DNA from 4 places in the Virgibacillus sp. genome. Region 4 is predicted to be linked to each of the others. Evidence: riboswitches for the same ligand, from Rfam matches in the RefSeq annotation. Region 4 holds a riboswitch; each other region holds the start of a gene.

Region 1 (3,971 bases), on a different contig from region 4:
GGGAGAAAGTTAACCATTACGCTGGTTAACTTTCTAATGATAGGAGTCTGTAGTTTGAATCTATTCTTTCATATAAGATATACTTACAATACAAGTAAGAATCAATGGAGAGGGGATGGCTTACGATGGGGCAACAAATTAAAGGGAAGATTGCGTATATTACAGGTGCTGGTAGCGGTATTGGAAGAGCAACAGCACTTGCTCTTGCTCAGGAAGGTGTTCATTTAGGCTTAATAGCTCGTACGAAATCCAAACTGGAAGCTGTTGCAAGAGAAGTAGAAACATATGGTGTTAACACCAATTATGCTGTTGCTAATATAGCAAAGTTGGAAGAAGTAGAGGGGGCTGTTGCGGAGCTAGAAACGTCGCTTGGGTCTGCAGATATTTTAATAAATAATGCAGGTATTGGAGCATATGGTAATTTTCTAGAGATGGATCCAGAAACGTGGAAACAAACTTTAGAGGTGAATGTGTTCGGTACGTATCACGTGACCCGTGCCGTATTACCACATATGCTTAAGAAAAATCAAGGCGATATTATCATGATTTCCTCCAGTAACGGATTAAAAGGAACAGCAGGTTCGACTTCTTACAGTGCTTCCAAATTTGCCATTCAAGGTATGTCCGAAGCTTTAATGCAAGAAGTACGCAGAAATAACATTCGCGTTTTCACATTAAATCCAAGCCTTGTTGCCACAGAGCTTGCTTTCGGCGAAAAGTTAGCGGAGAAAAATGACGATAAGTATATGCAAGCCGAAGATTTAGCTGAATACATGGTAGCGCAATTAAAATTGCATCCGAGAATGTTTATTAAACAGTCGTTACAATGGGCTACGAATCCGTTCTAAAAACCAACACTGTTGCGGCAGACATTTAACAAAAGCCATTGCAACAGTGCTTATGATTGGCTTTTATAAAATTTTGTCCATTTTCAGAGACCGTTACTAAATAAATCATTCATTATCCTAAGGTCTACTCTGGCTAATCGAGATAACGAACAGGGTGTTAACTTGCAGCTAACGAGCTGATATAAATACTTGGTAAGTAACTTTGATAGCCAACGTTTTTTAATGGAAAGGCGTTGGCTATTAATTACGGTAAATAGTTTTCATAAAAAGGAAACGCTTATACTTAGGATGCTTTCTTCACCTGTTTTTTAGTCATAAGTGTTTCTGCTTGCACTAACCGAGGAGCGCTAGCTAAAATTACCGCTAAAACAATAGCACAAAAAACAAACGCACCTACAAAAGTCGTTCCATTCGCTATAAATGAATAAACGAGTGGCGACGTACCCTCAGGAGCAGATTCACCCCAAAAGATTACACCTGCAAGAAAATGCCAAAAATACCTTGCAATACTACCCACGAATGTCGCAGCCACAACCCATGCCAAAGCGGTTTTTTTATACCCTTTTTCAAAACTTTTCTGAATTATAGAAGAGAGTAATCCGGCAAAACCAACGCTAGCAAAAGCAATAAAATATTCAATAAAAAATTGCAATGGTGTCAAATAGTAAGCATCACCGAGCATCACCTGTAACAACCCCCATAAGAAACCCGCTAATATCCCTGCTAGCATTCCTCTCCGAAATGCAAGAATAAATATGGGCACCATAGCAAAAGAGATCGATATAGCTGGTGATAATTTAATCGAAGGAAGAAAATCCAAAATCATTGCAAATGCTGCAAAAAATGCTGCTTCAATCATTACTAATAAGCGAATATTTTTCATTAAAAAAGCTCCCCTTTCACGGAAACCCCAAGGGAAGCATCATTGTTCAGCGTAGTTGTTCATTTATGTGTAGAAGGTAAATGCTTATAAACGTCCGCTTTACATTCAGGATCTTCCTTGCACCTAAATCGAACTAGCATTTTATGAATAAACCTAAACATTGTTGTCCACATCCCTACGCAAGTGCTAACTAAACAGGTTCAAAGGGTCTCGAACGATTTCGTTCCATCTCAGCAAAATAGCTCCCCTTGTGGTTTCTATGTATATGATTTTCATCTATTATAAGCGATAAATTGTTCTTTGAACAGCTTTTAGCTCCTTTATACACCAAAATTTTTTTAGCAACAAGTCGTGTTCAAATAAATAGTCAGGGAAATGAAGCTAACTTCTTAAATTATCGAAGAGGTCGCGCACATTCCTCATGTTGGCGATAGCTTTTCACCATTAAAAAGACATGTCTGATATACGCATCAATGACCTACCAAAGTCAAAGAAGTATATCTGACATGCCTACATCCAGAGTAGAGAGCGAGTGCATAACTAATTTTCCGTGTACTTTAAATGAAGTGCGTTTGGCATAGCAATTAGAAAAATAAACGATAAAAAAGTGATAAATACCTATTCATCAATCAATCTATGTTTATAACGATCACTACTTCGTGTTTCATCGTACCAAGCAAATGAGTCGCCAATTTCAGACGGATGAATTCTAAAGCTACCTCACGAGCAAAACTCCAGACTCAAAAGTAACAGCCTATGCTTTTCTTACCATTACGCCTTAACGCCATTCGTAAATAACCTGTTTTCACACTAATTTGCACTTCAAATTCATTCTTTACACCTTTTTATTAGTTTACGCCAACGCGCTCCCACGCACGAGCAACTTCCTGAGCAGCGCTTTCCCCATACAAATCTTGAGCGGATTGAATGAGTGCTTGTCTTGCATCTTGGAAACTACTATTCGGCGTTAAATAGGTCGTTAATGCACGATAATAAACTTGTTCCGCCTTACTTACACCTATACCATGAACAGTGAAATAAGCCGCTTTATTCGGAATTCCACTATTGATATGAACTCCACCCCAATCACCGTCTCGGGTGTTTGGTAAATGTTGATAATCGTTCATATGATCTGGCTGATTATACCTTGTTGGGTTTGCCAAACTGCGCAGTGCATCCCCTTCAATACCAGGTGTAAATACATCTTCACCAATTAACCAATCACCATCTACAAAATAGGCAAAAACATCAGCAAACGATTCATTTAACGCACCAGATTGGTTGGCATACACAAGATCAGCTGTTTCATCAATTACCCCATGTGTAAGCTCATGAGCTACAATATCATTTGCACCTGATAACGGAGCAAATCTTCTTCCGTCTCCATTACCGTAAATGATTTTATCACCAACCCATACCGCATTATTATAATTATTTCCATAATCGACAATAGACCGAATTGTTGCACCATTGTCGTCATAGCTGACTCGACCAAATGTATTATAATAATAATCAAATACTTGTCCAGCATAATAGTGAGCATCAACAGCTGCCTGTTGTTCTTCATTCGTAAAACGATTATCTTCATCTTTCACATACACACCTGGAAGATTTCTATCGCCTCTTCCTTGATTCGTGAACGTTTCAATAACGCCATTCATTCGTTTTGTCGTATCATAGAGATAGTAGTCCCCTTGATGATAAAACGTATTTAACTGTCTATGATGTCCAAGGGTACCTATTCCACTTCCAGTTGAGGCAAATTCTTGTGCCTGATTGATTGCTTTTAAAACCTCTCCACTCTCTGCATTTACCCAAATATTCCAGTACGCTGGTTTCGGTTTGGCGAATTGAAGCTCTACGCGATATGCTAACGTGTACTGTTTATTGTCATCGTGATAGACAACTAAATCAGCAGTTTCTTCCAGTGTATTGAACGTTTCTCCAGTTAACGACGCCATTTTTTTATTCGCTTCACTACGTTTTACATCAATGTGCTTCCAAGCATTATTTATTGCCTGCTTTTTGGTTAGTTTTTGTTTTTCTTTTAATTTTTCAGGGGCATTAGGATGAAATTCCCCGTTAATTGCTGTAATTTTTTTGTCTTTATTCACATGTACGACAATTTTAGAATTATCTATCGGTATATTTTGAATTTTCGGTTTATAAATGTAGTGGATCATACCTATATCATCTACATCAGATTCTATAAAATCTAGTTTTGTTTCAGAGTTAATTTT
Region 2 (3,971 bases), on a different contig from region 4:
GCTGTTAACGGGTCTTGAAAAATCATAGACATATGATTTCCTCGTAGCTTATTTAAATTACTTGCTGGTATATTTACAATGTCTTGTCCTTTAACATAAATATTTCCTTCTATTTTTGCTTTCGTATGTAACCCCATAACAGAAAAAGCTAGGGCACTTTTCCCAGAACCAGATTCTCCTACAATGGCCAATGTCTCATTCTTATTAACAGATAAAGAAACATCATCTACTGCAGCATAATAATTGTCATCTATTCTAAAAGATGTTTTTAAATTTTTAATTTCTAATAATTTGTTGTTCATGATCCCCCTCCTTTATCTTTCATTAAAAATGAAGCAAACTAGAATATAGATAAAAAATATACATAGTTTACTTAATTTTTCATCAATTGTTGTTATTGTATTATATTCTATTTTTCTGAATAAATCAATAAAATCATTTAATTTAAAGGAATTTTCGCAATCAAAAAAATAATGCATGAAGCGAGCCTGAGCTTGTTTAATAAGCTCAGGCTCTACCTATGTCAGATTTATTTTTGGAGTATATTTTTTATTTGTTGTATCTTGCTGCGATCCAGTTTATATGCGAATGAATCGTTCCTTCTAGCGCCAGAACCAAAGTGGAATGCATGGGGTTTCACTTGCTCGTATACATCAGCAAAGGTTGCTGGCTTTAAACCATGCCCCACCATCATATTTACATGTGTATCCGCAGCCAAATGAATCAATCGTTGTAGCTGCGGAATTGCATCAGGTGCTTTATAGTTACCTCCTGCAGTTAACACTGTCGTTATTTGCTTATATTGTGCCAAGCATGCTAACGCTTCTTCTTGGTCACGAGCAAAATCAAACGCCCGATGAAAAGTTACTTCTAAATCATCAGCCACATCTAATAGCTGTTTCAACACTTCCTCATCAACTGTTTTTTCAGCAGTCAATGCCCCTATAACGATACCGTTTGCACCCATCTTTTTAATCAGATCTATATCTTCCTTCATCGTGTCTATATCGTATTTGTTGTATACAAATGATTGACTATGCGGACGAACCATGACATTTATAGGCAGATGGACAGCTTCAACCGCTTTTTTTAGTAAACCGTAACTTGGTGTAAGCCCTATTTCTGCCATCGCAGGGCTAAGTTCAATCCGATCTGCTCCATACTGCTCTGCTTCTATCACATCCGTTAAGTTCGTAGCAATAACTTCTAAAAGCATGAACAACCCTCTCCTTTACACACAATACCCTTATCCTACCTGATGAGAGCGCCTTTTAATAGACCAAAAAGATGCAAAGAACCTACTACTATCCTCACTTCCTTTGCCTAAATCTACCATCTATGCTTTAATGGCAATACATAGTGTTATTATATATCTCACTAGGGGAGCAATTTTATTGCTGAGAAAGGAAACTTGACCCTTTGAACCTGATCTAGTTTGTACTAGCGTAGGGAAGTGACAACTTGCATGAATAGTAATAATCAGGCAATCACTTCCCCATTCTATTTACATCGTAGAATGGGGATTATTATTTTCTCCAGATGCAAGTACGTCTTATCCTGAACTACAAAGGTTTGTTGTTTCCACATCTTCTCTAGCATTAAAATAATTTCAATTATCGAGAGGAGAATATAGTATTATGCAACAACTATTTACAGATCGTTTATGGAAAAAGGTAGAGCCAATTTGGAAATCCTATTTGGAGCATCCGTTTGTAAAAGGGTTAGGAGAAGGTTGGCTTGATAAGGAAAAGTTCAAGCACTGGATGAAGCAAGACTATGTTTATTTAATAGAATATTCTCGCTTGTTTGCACTAGGAAGCGCGAAAGCACATGATTTATCAACAATGACAACGTTTGCCAATTTACTTCATGGAACCTTGCATATGGAAATGGATTTACATCGTAACTATGCAAGCAAGTTTGGCATAACTGCTGATGAATTAGAAGAAACAGAAGCGGCGGCAACAACGACTGCATACACAAGTTATATGCTAAATGTGGCACAACAAGGTGGCATAGAAAATACAGTCGCCGCCGTACTCGCTTGTGCTTGGAGTTATAATTACATTGGCAAAGCATTGGCAGCCTGGCCAAACGCCTTGGAACATGAATTTTATGGCAATTGGGTACAAATGTATTCCTCCGAAGATTTTACAGCACTGGCTAACGATTGCATTGATTTAATTAATACAATTGCGGAAGATAAACCAGAACACGAGTTAACCATCTTGGAAGATATCGTTGTGAAAACGAGCTATTTTGAATATATGTTCTGGGACATGGCAGAACATCAAGCCATGTGGCCTGTCCCTGTTGCTGCCCAAAACTTATAATTCTTTGCAAATCTTTATCCGTTGAAATGACTATTAAAAGCAATAAACTAAAAAAGCAATAATTATTTTGGACCAATATCAGGCGGCATGATCTACAGATTTTTAACTTCATAAAAATCCGCCCTAAAAATGTAAAGCTCATCATTTAAAAGCTACGGCTATCACCATAAAGACTTGGTGACATGTCGTAGCTTTCTTTATTCCTTAGGTAGAACGATACAATAGCTTGCTAACAGCCTATTATAACCTATAGATTTCGAAAGGATATATATACCAGATAGATATGATACAACATTGTTACACAGATAATTTATAATGAAAGAGAGGGAGGTTTGCCCAATGGTTCGAATACTAATCGTTGAAGATGAAAAACCAATATCTGACTTAATAAAAATGAGTCTCGGAGATGCAGGATATGAATGTTTCTGTGCCTATGATGGAGAACAAGCTGCTGATATGATTGAAGCAAATCATTTTGATTTAGCAATTTTAGATATTATGCTCCCCAAAATTAATGGCTATGATTTACTAGAATATATCCAGCCTTACGATATACCAGTCATATTTTTAACTGCCAAATCAGATGTAACGGATAAAGTAAAAGGGTTAAAGCTTGGAGCGGAAGACTACCTAACGAAACCTTTTGAAATCGTAGAATTACTAGCCCGAGTGGAAACTGTTTTACGCAGATATGATAAAAACAAACAATTTATAGAATTGTTTGATATAAAAATAGATACGCTTTCCAGAGTCGTAACCAAATCAGGAAAAACTGTTAATCTAACAGCGAAAGAGTACGACTTATTATTATTATTTATCAACAATAAAAATATTGCTCTATTTCGGAGTAACATCTCTATGAAAGTATGGGGAGAAGATTTTGTCGGCGAAAGCAGGACGATTGACCTGCACGTGCAACGCATGCGACAAAAGCTTGGTTTAAAGGATAAAATCGTAGCAGTCTATAAGGTGGGCTATAGACTAGAGGTATAGCATGAAGTTATTTTGGAAAATATTTTATTCCACGATGATCGTATCTGTCTCCTGCTTCAGCATTGGAAGTTATATATTAATTGACTCCGCTTTTCAAGATTCTATCAAGCGCGAAGCCACTTCTGTATTTGAGGAAAATGATATTTTAAGATACTCGCTACAAAAAGAACTACGAGAGGCTTCCGTATCGGATTTTTTCTTCGCTGATGAAAAAAACAAGGAATCAATATCCAATGAAGAGCTACTCATAACCGTTGCCTCCTCCTTAACCATTTATGAATCTGGTGGAGAACTTACTTTTCGTATTAGTAACCAGGACGGACATGTCGTATACGATAATTTTAATGAAGATTTAAGTAACGATGCCGTTACACAAATATCGAATCAATCTAAAGGCTACCAAGTAAAAAATGTTAATGGGAAATATTTTCTTCACGCTATGACACCACTGCAATTACATGAAGATTTATTCTACATTGAAAACTTTCGAGAAATATCCGATATTTTTGCGAGTAAAAATGACCAATGGACAATGTATATGTATATTACGCTGCTGATGATTGGAATAGGTGCAATCGTCATGCTAGTCACTGCATGGCTACTGACAAAACCGATCTATAAATTATCGAAAGCAACGAAACAGAT
Region 3 (3,971 bases), on a different contig from region 4:
TATGGAGAGAAAAGAAGTGGATAGTAATTCACATACAACACACGTCTGATAATCCTCATTCCGTATTTCATATGGCGAATAAAGGCTTTGCTATCAAAGAAATAGTTGAACCAATCGAGGGGGAAGTTATCATTACAAAAAAAGTAAACAGTAGTTTTATTGGTACTAACTTAGAAGAACAATTAAAAGCAAATGAAGTATCAACCGTTGTAATTACGGGATTGACTACACCGCATTGTGTATCAACGACTGCAAGAATGAGTGGTAATTTAGGGTTTGATACATATCTGATTTCAGATGCTACTGCAGCATTTGGATTGAAAGATCAAAATAATAGATATTATGATGCAGAAACTATACATAATGTATCTCTGGCTACATTGCATGGTGAATTTGCCACGATACGGACAACGGAGCAACTAATTAACAGTTTATAAAAAAGTATTTCATTACAAGGTGCAATTATGCAATCCTTTCGTTTATCTCAAATAATTTAGAAAAAGTATAAGGTGCTGTAAGCCTCCCACTTCAAAAATTGGAGATGTGAGTTGATCAAGTCTAAGTGGGAGATAACAGCACCCAAATCCCCGATTCGTTCAGTTGCCTTTAGGTGATACCCTTGCGGTACTAACATCAGTGGGGGATGAGAAAACCACTCATTGAGGTTCACTTTATCTATTGTCCTCTTAGAAAAAATCTGTTTTCCAACGCTTTAAATTTACCAAACTAGATAGACTTAATATTCAAATGGACGGCTATAGTTCCAATCTGAGTTGTGCAAAGTTGAAGAATTACGGTCTATCTTATAGGAAACAGAAAATGAATCGCTTTCACTATTTTTACTCCATGTTTCAAAAAAATATAGGATATAAGTATCATCATCAATAATTTCAGCTTTTGTTTCTTGAATTATATGGTATCCGTCAATTTTCACTTTAGAAATACCTTCTTTTTGTGGGAATTTTGCTAGCATTTCATCTCCTTCTGAGGCAAATTTTATAGCATCTTCTGCAGTAAATGGAGGGAGAGGCTCTGATGCAAATTGAAAACCACCCCACATGAATGCTAATATAATAACTGGAAACGATAGACTAATCCAAATTGCTTTTTTGCTTTTTATTTTTATATAGAGAATGCGATCAATCACAGCGTATAATAATGCCAAAAATGCGCCAAATAAAATGAATAACCAATTAAAAAGAAAAGAGTCAAGAGTCACCACAATAATACCGAAAAATCCTCCAAATAAACTATGTAATAGAATGTAAAGCCATCTATTTTTAAAGATGCCTTTTTTATGAATGAGCTCTACTATAATTGAAATAGGACTTCCATATAAAAGCAGTACAGGAAAAATATAAATGCTATAAATGAAAGTCCACCCTAAAAAGTCCACTTCTAAATAATAGGAAGCTGATTCTATTGGGAATAGATAAAAGATTGCAAAGTAGATAGCAATAAAGATAGTTAGTATGTAAGAAGTAACAAGTTTTCTTAATAAAAGGGGGAGAGTGTTCATATTAACGCTCCTTCAAAATTAATAAATGTTAGATAATTATTTTCGGCTAGAATATAGTTTTGACTGGATATAGAGTGAATTCATTCCTAGCTATAAACAATTATTATCTGTTCTATATCCATGTTGTAGTAAGTTGAAAATTAGGATATATCGTTATTATGCAGAAAAAATTTCGTTGTGTCCATTGTAGTTCAATTTTTCTATATGTTCATGATGATAAAAAATAATCATTAACCTGGAACTTACAGATTTTCTGGAGAAGAGGAATAATTCTATACATTAAAAAATCAGTGAAAGATAGGTTTCTCTCACTGATTTTGTATTTATTTAAGCCATCGAAAGCTCATGCCAATGTCTGTCAGAGAACCAATTTTCCTTTATATAGGACATCTCCCAGAAGGCAAGCTCGTATTCTTTAGCAATGATAAATTGCTCTTTCATCTTTTCTTTTTGCTTCTCCGTAGATTCGGATGCAATTTGATTAAGCAAATGAATCTGTTCATTGGTTGAATCTTGAAACCAATCACTTGCATAGGTAGCAATCCAATTTTGATAGATTTTTTCGGTTGGTTTTGCATTTTCGTACGTTTTTCCGATATCTGCGTATAACCAATAACAAGGCAACATGGCTGCAATAGCTTGACCTAGGCTTCCAGATGCTGCAGCGCGATATAAGTGTGATGTATAGGCGTAAGCAGTTGGGGCTGGTTTGAAATTATCCCAATCTGTATCTGTGATGTTTAAGATTTCTGCATGCTGTTTATGAACGGTTAGCTCTGCTTGTGCAGTTCCTTTTGCTTTGTCAGCTAGCATAGCTGTTACTTGAAAATCTTCAGCTAATGTAGCTGCCAAGGCATGGACTTTTCCATAGTGCTTCAAGTAATAAATGTCTTGTAAAATATAATACTTGAAAATGTCTAGGGATAAATCACCTTTGGCAATCCCTTTTACAAATGGATGTTTTACACTTTGCTCCCAACTCTTTGCGGTTACTTCTCGTAATGTGTCTGTAAATGACATAAAAAAATTCCTCCTCATACATACATGTTTTCATTGCTCGAGGAAGAAAGGGATATACTTAATACACGCAACCTATCTGTGTAAAAGGACTTTTTGTCCATACATATAAACATGAAACAGATAACGCTGTTAAGTAGTTTTCCACTTCCCTCCGCTGGTACAAACCAGATCAGGTTCTAAGGGTCGTTGTCTCAGCCGCCAGTGGGGCTCCCCTAGTAGAAATACTATACTTGAAGCATATCATAGTGTCATACAAAGTCAACTTTATTTTTCAAGAGATAAGAAAGTATAAAAATTTGATGCTATGGGATAACCAAATAACCGAATGAGCCACGTCCCGCTCCATCGCCCAGCAACTAGGCGACTTCATGAATCCGCCCTACGATAAGTCATCATGGGTTCGTGCCTCACCGTGATTCCTAAAACTTCAGTTGATTCGCTCCACTCGCTACGTTGCTAAACGGGCGCCCCGAGCCTTTGTTCTAATACTAATTGTATTTGTTATAGCGGGTGGATATAAAGCAACGAATGTTCTATAATAGATGTAATCGTTAGGAGGTGGAAAATTGAGACCAGCATTAACGAAAGATATTCATGTACAAACTTTCAAAGACTACTATTGGTTAAAAGAAGAGTTACAATTATTTTGTAAGCAAAATGGCATTCGTACTTCGGGATCGAAATTAGAACTTACAGACCGCATTGAAACTTTCTTGCGTACAGGTGAGGTAAAAAAGCCAATCCGAAAAAGAAGCGGTACTAAAAAAGCAAAAACAAAAGACGAATTAAGCTTAGATACTGTAATTACGGAAAATCATCGTTGTAGTCAGCATGTGCGGGCTTTTTTTAAAACAATTATCCCGAATTTTCACTTCTCTACGTATATTCAAAACTATTTTAAAGAAAATGTCGGTAACACGTATCATGATGTTGTTCAAGCGTGGTATGAGGAGGGAGAGCGAAAGAAAGATCCGTCATACAAGAAAACGATTGCTCCACAATTTGAATATAATCAATTTATTCGTGACTTTTTTGCAGATCCGGCTAATAAAGGAAAAAGTAGGGAAGATGCAATTAAAGCTTGGAACAACATAAAGCAACGTCCAGGGAGTAACAAATATACGGCAAACAAATAACTGAGGTTTATGGATGAAGAGAGGGGTATATAAATTGAACTATAAAAATATTATATTTGATTTTGATGGAACCTTGGCAGATTCAAAGCAATGCAGTGTATTAGCAACACAGAATGCTTTTAAAGCGTTACGACTACATATACCGTCTGCGAATACTATCGAACACTATATGGGAATCCCAATTGAAACATCTTTTAAAAAAATGGCAGATCGAGAGTTATTGAAAGATGAGTATAAGCTTTTATTGCAAACTTTCCGTGAACAGTATAAACAGTTAGAAAGCGATTTACTAACCG
Region 4 (3,971 bases):
ATTACATCTATTTCCCCTGCTAATCAGCAACAGCAGGTAGGAGAAATACTCGATGTCGCTGGCTCTTTAGTATTACCTCCATTTATCGAGCCTCATATTCATCTTGATACAACATTAACTGCAGGAGAGCCAAAATGGAATGAGAGTGGCACGTTATTTGAAGGCATTCAACGTTGGTCAGAGAGGAAGCAATCGTTAACGTATGAAGATGTGAAAGATAGAGCTACGCAAGCTTTGAAATGGCAAATTGCCCAAGGTATTCAGCATGTTCGCACCCATGTCGATGTAACTGATCCAAAGCTAACAGCACTACGAGCATTGCTAGAATTGAAGGAAGAAATGGCGGATTTTGTGAGCTTGCAACTTGTCGCTTTCCCACAAGAAGGTATTTTATCCTATCCGAAAGGGAAAGAATTGTTGGAAGAAGCTTTGAAGTTAGGTGCAGATGTAGTCGGAGGGATTCCGCATTTTGAATTCACTAGGGAATATGGTGTGGAGTCGTTAAAAATTGCCTTCGATCTTGCAGAAAAATATGAACGGTTGATGGACATTCATTGTGATGAAATTGATGATGAGCAATCTCGATTTGTGGAAGTAGTGGCGAAAGAAGCCTATGAGCGAGGGCTAGGGTCCAGAGTAACTGCCAGTCATACAACAGCAATGGGATCTTATAATGATGCATATGCTTATAAATTATTTCGTTTGTTAGAGATGTCGGAGATCAACTTTGTATCCAATCCACTTGTTAATATCCATTTGCAAGGGCGGTTTGACTCTTACCCAAAACGGCGTGGTTTAACTAGAGTGAAGGAGTTACTAGAAGCGGGTATGAACGTATGTTTCGGTCATGATGATATCTTTGATCCTTGGTATCCGCTTGGCACAGGAAACATGCTTCAAGTACTTCATATGGGGATACACGTCGCTCAATTATTAGGGTACGAGCAAATTGTAGATTCAATGAACCTCATTACAACAAACAGTGCTAAAGCAATGAGTCTTGAACAAGCGTATGGAATAGAAGTCGGAAAACCAGCTAACTTCATCGTTTTGGATGCAGAGAGTACGTATGAAGCGATTCGGAAACAAGCTATTGTCATGTATTCCATTCGCAATGGGAAGGTTATAGCAAAAACGAAGCCAAGTGAAACAACGATACAAGTAGGAACTGAGGAATATGTGGATTTTACTAGAAAATAAACAAGTGAAATGGAAAAGCCTGCTGGACGAATCCAGCAGGCTTTTTAAATGCGCATTGCTATAAAAACCTTGACACTTGCACGTGCCAACCGATATATTATCTATACAATTAAAAATGAAAATAGTTCACTAGGGGTGCCGCATTTGTGGCTGAGATCAACGTGTGACGTTGGGACTCTTGGAACCTGATCTGGCGTTATAAACCAGCGGAGGGAAGTGGCAGAAACTTTGATTCTAATATGGATTGGAGCAAATTGATTAGCTTAGAATTCGAATGCGATGTCACTTTTCCTCAGGGAAAAAAGTGGCATTTTTTATGCACAAAAATTTTAGGCTTTAAAGTCTAAGCAAAATGTAATCCTTTCGCTATGGAAATTTGTGGATAACTAAGCTTTCTATTCATGAAATCGTCTTAGCTCATATTGAGCAAAACTCGTCATCTCATAAAATTCACTTTTACCATTGGTAGAATGCTACTGTATTGGAATTCAGCTAGGTAAAAAGTTACGATGCTAATACGTTATCGATGTCGTACATGCAATGAGATATTGGCATGAGGGGGAGAAACAATGTCTGTTTTACAGTGGTTTGTTGACTTGGGAGCTAGTGTTATGCTCCCATTTGTAATTTTTATTTTTGCATTGATTTTGCGCACAAAGGTGAGCAAAGCTGTTCGCTCTGGGTTAATCGTTGGTATTGGTTTTATTGGTATTAATCTTGTTATCGGTCTATTAGGTGACAGCTTAGGGCCTGCAATTGAAGCTATGGTTGACAAATATGGTTTAGAGCTCACCATTATTGATGTTGGTTGGCCAGCAGCTGCAGCTATATCATATGGAACCGTTCTAGGCAGTTTGACGATTCCGATAGGTATTGCTATCAATTTACTTTTATTATCGATCGGATTTACTCGGACACTAAATATTGATATATGGAATTTTTGGCATACTTCTTTTACAGCCTCATTAGTTTTGGCGTTGACCAATCATTTCGCTATGGCTGTTGGAGTAATGATTGTTCATCATATAGTATTGCTTTTGCTTGGTGACTGGATTCAGAAGGATATCCAATCCTTTTATGGATTTAAACAGATTACTTTCCCGCATGGGGCTTCTGCTCCATCTTATATCGTAGCCAAACCTTTAAATTACGTATTTGATCGGATTCCTAAATTTAATAAGCTACAGGCAAATCAAGCTTCCATTCAAAAACATCTGGGTGTGTTTGGTGATAAGACAGTAATGGGGGTGGTCATCGGTTTATTTATTGGTGTACTGGCAGGATATGACCTTAAAAATACGTTAATTTTAGCAATGCAGACAGGGGCAGTGCTTGTCTTATTACCACGTATGGTTGCTTTATTAATGGAAGGACTTGCACCTGTTTCAGAAGCCGCTGGAAATTATATGAAGCAACGTTTTCCAGAGAGGAATTTATATATTGGAATGGACAGTGCTTTAGCGGTGGGGCATCCAGCCGTTTTATCAGCTTCTTTGTTATTAGTGCCCATCACTCTGTTTTTAGCCGTGATATTACCAGGTAATAAAGTGTTACCTTTTACAGACTTAGCGACGATTCCTTTTCTTATCGCTTTAATGGTACCTGTTTTTAAAGGTAATATAATTCGGACAGTTATTGGTGGAGCTTTTTATATTGGCATTGGTCTTTATATTGCAACTTGGGTAGCTCCTTTAGTAACAACGACAGCAATGAGTGCCGGTTTTAATATGGGAAATTATGGGGCGATTTCTTCGCTTGTAGATGGTGCAGTGTGGACAACTTTTCCTTTCATTTGGCTAACAGGAAGGATGCATTGGTTTAGTTTTATAGTTTTTGGGTCATTTATAATGGGTTTATTCTTCTATGTTAACAGACGAAAGAGACGCAAACATAAAAATAATTCCTATTGGAGGAAATAAAATGATTAAAATACTCGTAATTTGTGGTACTGGGGTTGCAACTTCTACAATGGTGAAAGAAAAAATACGTGAATGGCTAGAAAAAGAAAAGCTGATACATCAAGTATCGCTTTTTCAATCTAGTGTAGCAGAAGCAGTAAATCAATATGATATGTATGATTTTGTTATCTCAACGACTATTGTACCTGATGAAATGAAAGATTATGTGATTGACGGTACGCCATTCATATCGGGAATAGGGGTAGAGGAAATGTATCAAATAATTCGTGAAAAAGTATTTAGCTGAGAATAGAAATAGATATAATCTGCTGAATGATCGTACAGTTTATCGTACAAGCAGAACTACGGCTTACGTGATGAGAATGGGCTATCAGTCTTGTCTTTCTCAGGCTTTAAACAAACGATGCGGTTGGAAGGAAGTCTCATGTATTGAATACTCCCCTCCGAACATATATCATAGTTTGACGATAAAAAATTCCCACTACTATCATTATTGTAGAAGTGGGAATTTTGTTGCTCCTATTACGCAAATAACTCTTTTACAAATTAGGAGCCTTACGATTTTTTGTCTTTTGTTCATAAGCGTAGTCAATTTGAAATAGATCTTGTTCTAGAAAAGGTTTGCCGATAAAAGTAGCTCCAACTGGTTCACCGTTATCGTCGAATGAATGATAGAATTCTTGCAATTGAAATTTATTATTGGTAGTTCGTTGTTAGGTTTTTTGGTAGCGCATTTCCTATTTAGAAGCGATCAAGAAGTTGGGGAGGAGCAAAGTGAAATCTATGCAGAATAAAAATTCTGAATTAAAATAATTATCATTCGTTTTTTGGCGATCTGTTTCTGATAGCGGG

The links. A riboswitch is a leader RNA that binds a small molecule or an ion and turns the genes downstream of it on or off. The one in region 4 is predicted to bind thiamine pyrophosphate.
Region 1: it holds a riboswitch for thiamine pyrophosphate, as region 4 does, so the genes downstream of both, thiT (energy-coupled thiamine transporter ThiT) here and HLX49_RS12410 (PTS galactitol transporter subunit IIC) in region 4, are expected to answer to the same signal.
Region 2: it holds a riboswitch for thiamine pyrophosphate, as region 4 does, so the genes downstream of both, tenA (thiaminase II) here and HLX49_RS12410 (PTS galactitol transporter subunit IIC) in region 4, are expected to answer to the same signal.
Region 3: it holds a riboswitch for thiamine pyrophosphate, as region 4 does, so the genes downstream of both, tenA (thiaminase II) here and HLX49_RS12410 (PTS galactitol transporter subunit IIC) in region 4, are expected to answer to the same signal.

What each region holds. Positions count from the first base shown of each region.
Region 1 covers NZ_JABXHF010000064.1:4,883-8,853, reverse strand. The annotation lists gene HLX49_RS13320 (3-ketoacyl-ACP reductase) at 126-848, shown strand; gene thiT (energy-coupled thiamine transporter ThiT) at 1,132-1,731, opposite strand; TPP riboswitch at 1,887-1,990, opposite strand; gene HLX49_RS13310 (M4 family metallopeptidase) at 2,580-3,971, opposite strand, start outside.
Region 2 covers NZ_JABXHF010000047.1:9,476-13,446, reverse strand. The annotation lists gene HLX49_RS11000 (ABC transporter ATP-binding protein) at 1-302, opposite strand, end outside; gene HLX49_RS10995 (copper homeostasis protein CutC) at 530-1,216, opposite strand; TPP riboswitch at 1,370-1,469, shown strand; gene tenA (thiaminase II) at 1,638-2,333, shown strand; gene HLX49_RS10985 (response regulator transcription factor) at 2,673-3,326, shown strand; gene HLX49_RS10980 (sensor histidine kinase) at 3,328-3,971, shown strand, end outside.
Region 3 covers NZ_JABXHF010000008.1:19,396-23,366, forward strand. The annotation lists gene HLX49_RS02975 (cysteine hydrolase family protein) at 1-437, shown strand, start outside; gene HLX49_RS02980 (hypothetical protein) at 737-1,396, opposite strand; gene tenA (thiaminase II) at 1,847-2,539, opposite strand; TPP riboswitch at 2,669-2,763, opposite strand; gene HLX49_RS02990 (DUF6434 domain-containing protein) at 3,106-3,675, shown strand; gene HLX49_RS02995 (HAD family hydrolase) at 3,710-3,971, shown strand, end outside.
Region 4 covers NZ_JABXHF010000056.1:16,039-20,009, reverse strand. The annotation lists gene HLX49_RS12415 (cytosine deaminase) at 1-1,200, shown strand, start outside; TPP riboswitch at 1,322-1,432, shown strand; gene HLX49_RS12410 (PTS galactitol transporter subunit IIC) at 1,770-3,119, shown strand; gene HLX49_RS12405 (PTS sugar transporter subunit IIB) at 3,121-3,405, shown strand; gene HLX49_RS12400 (hypothetical protein) at 3,788-3,913, shown strand.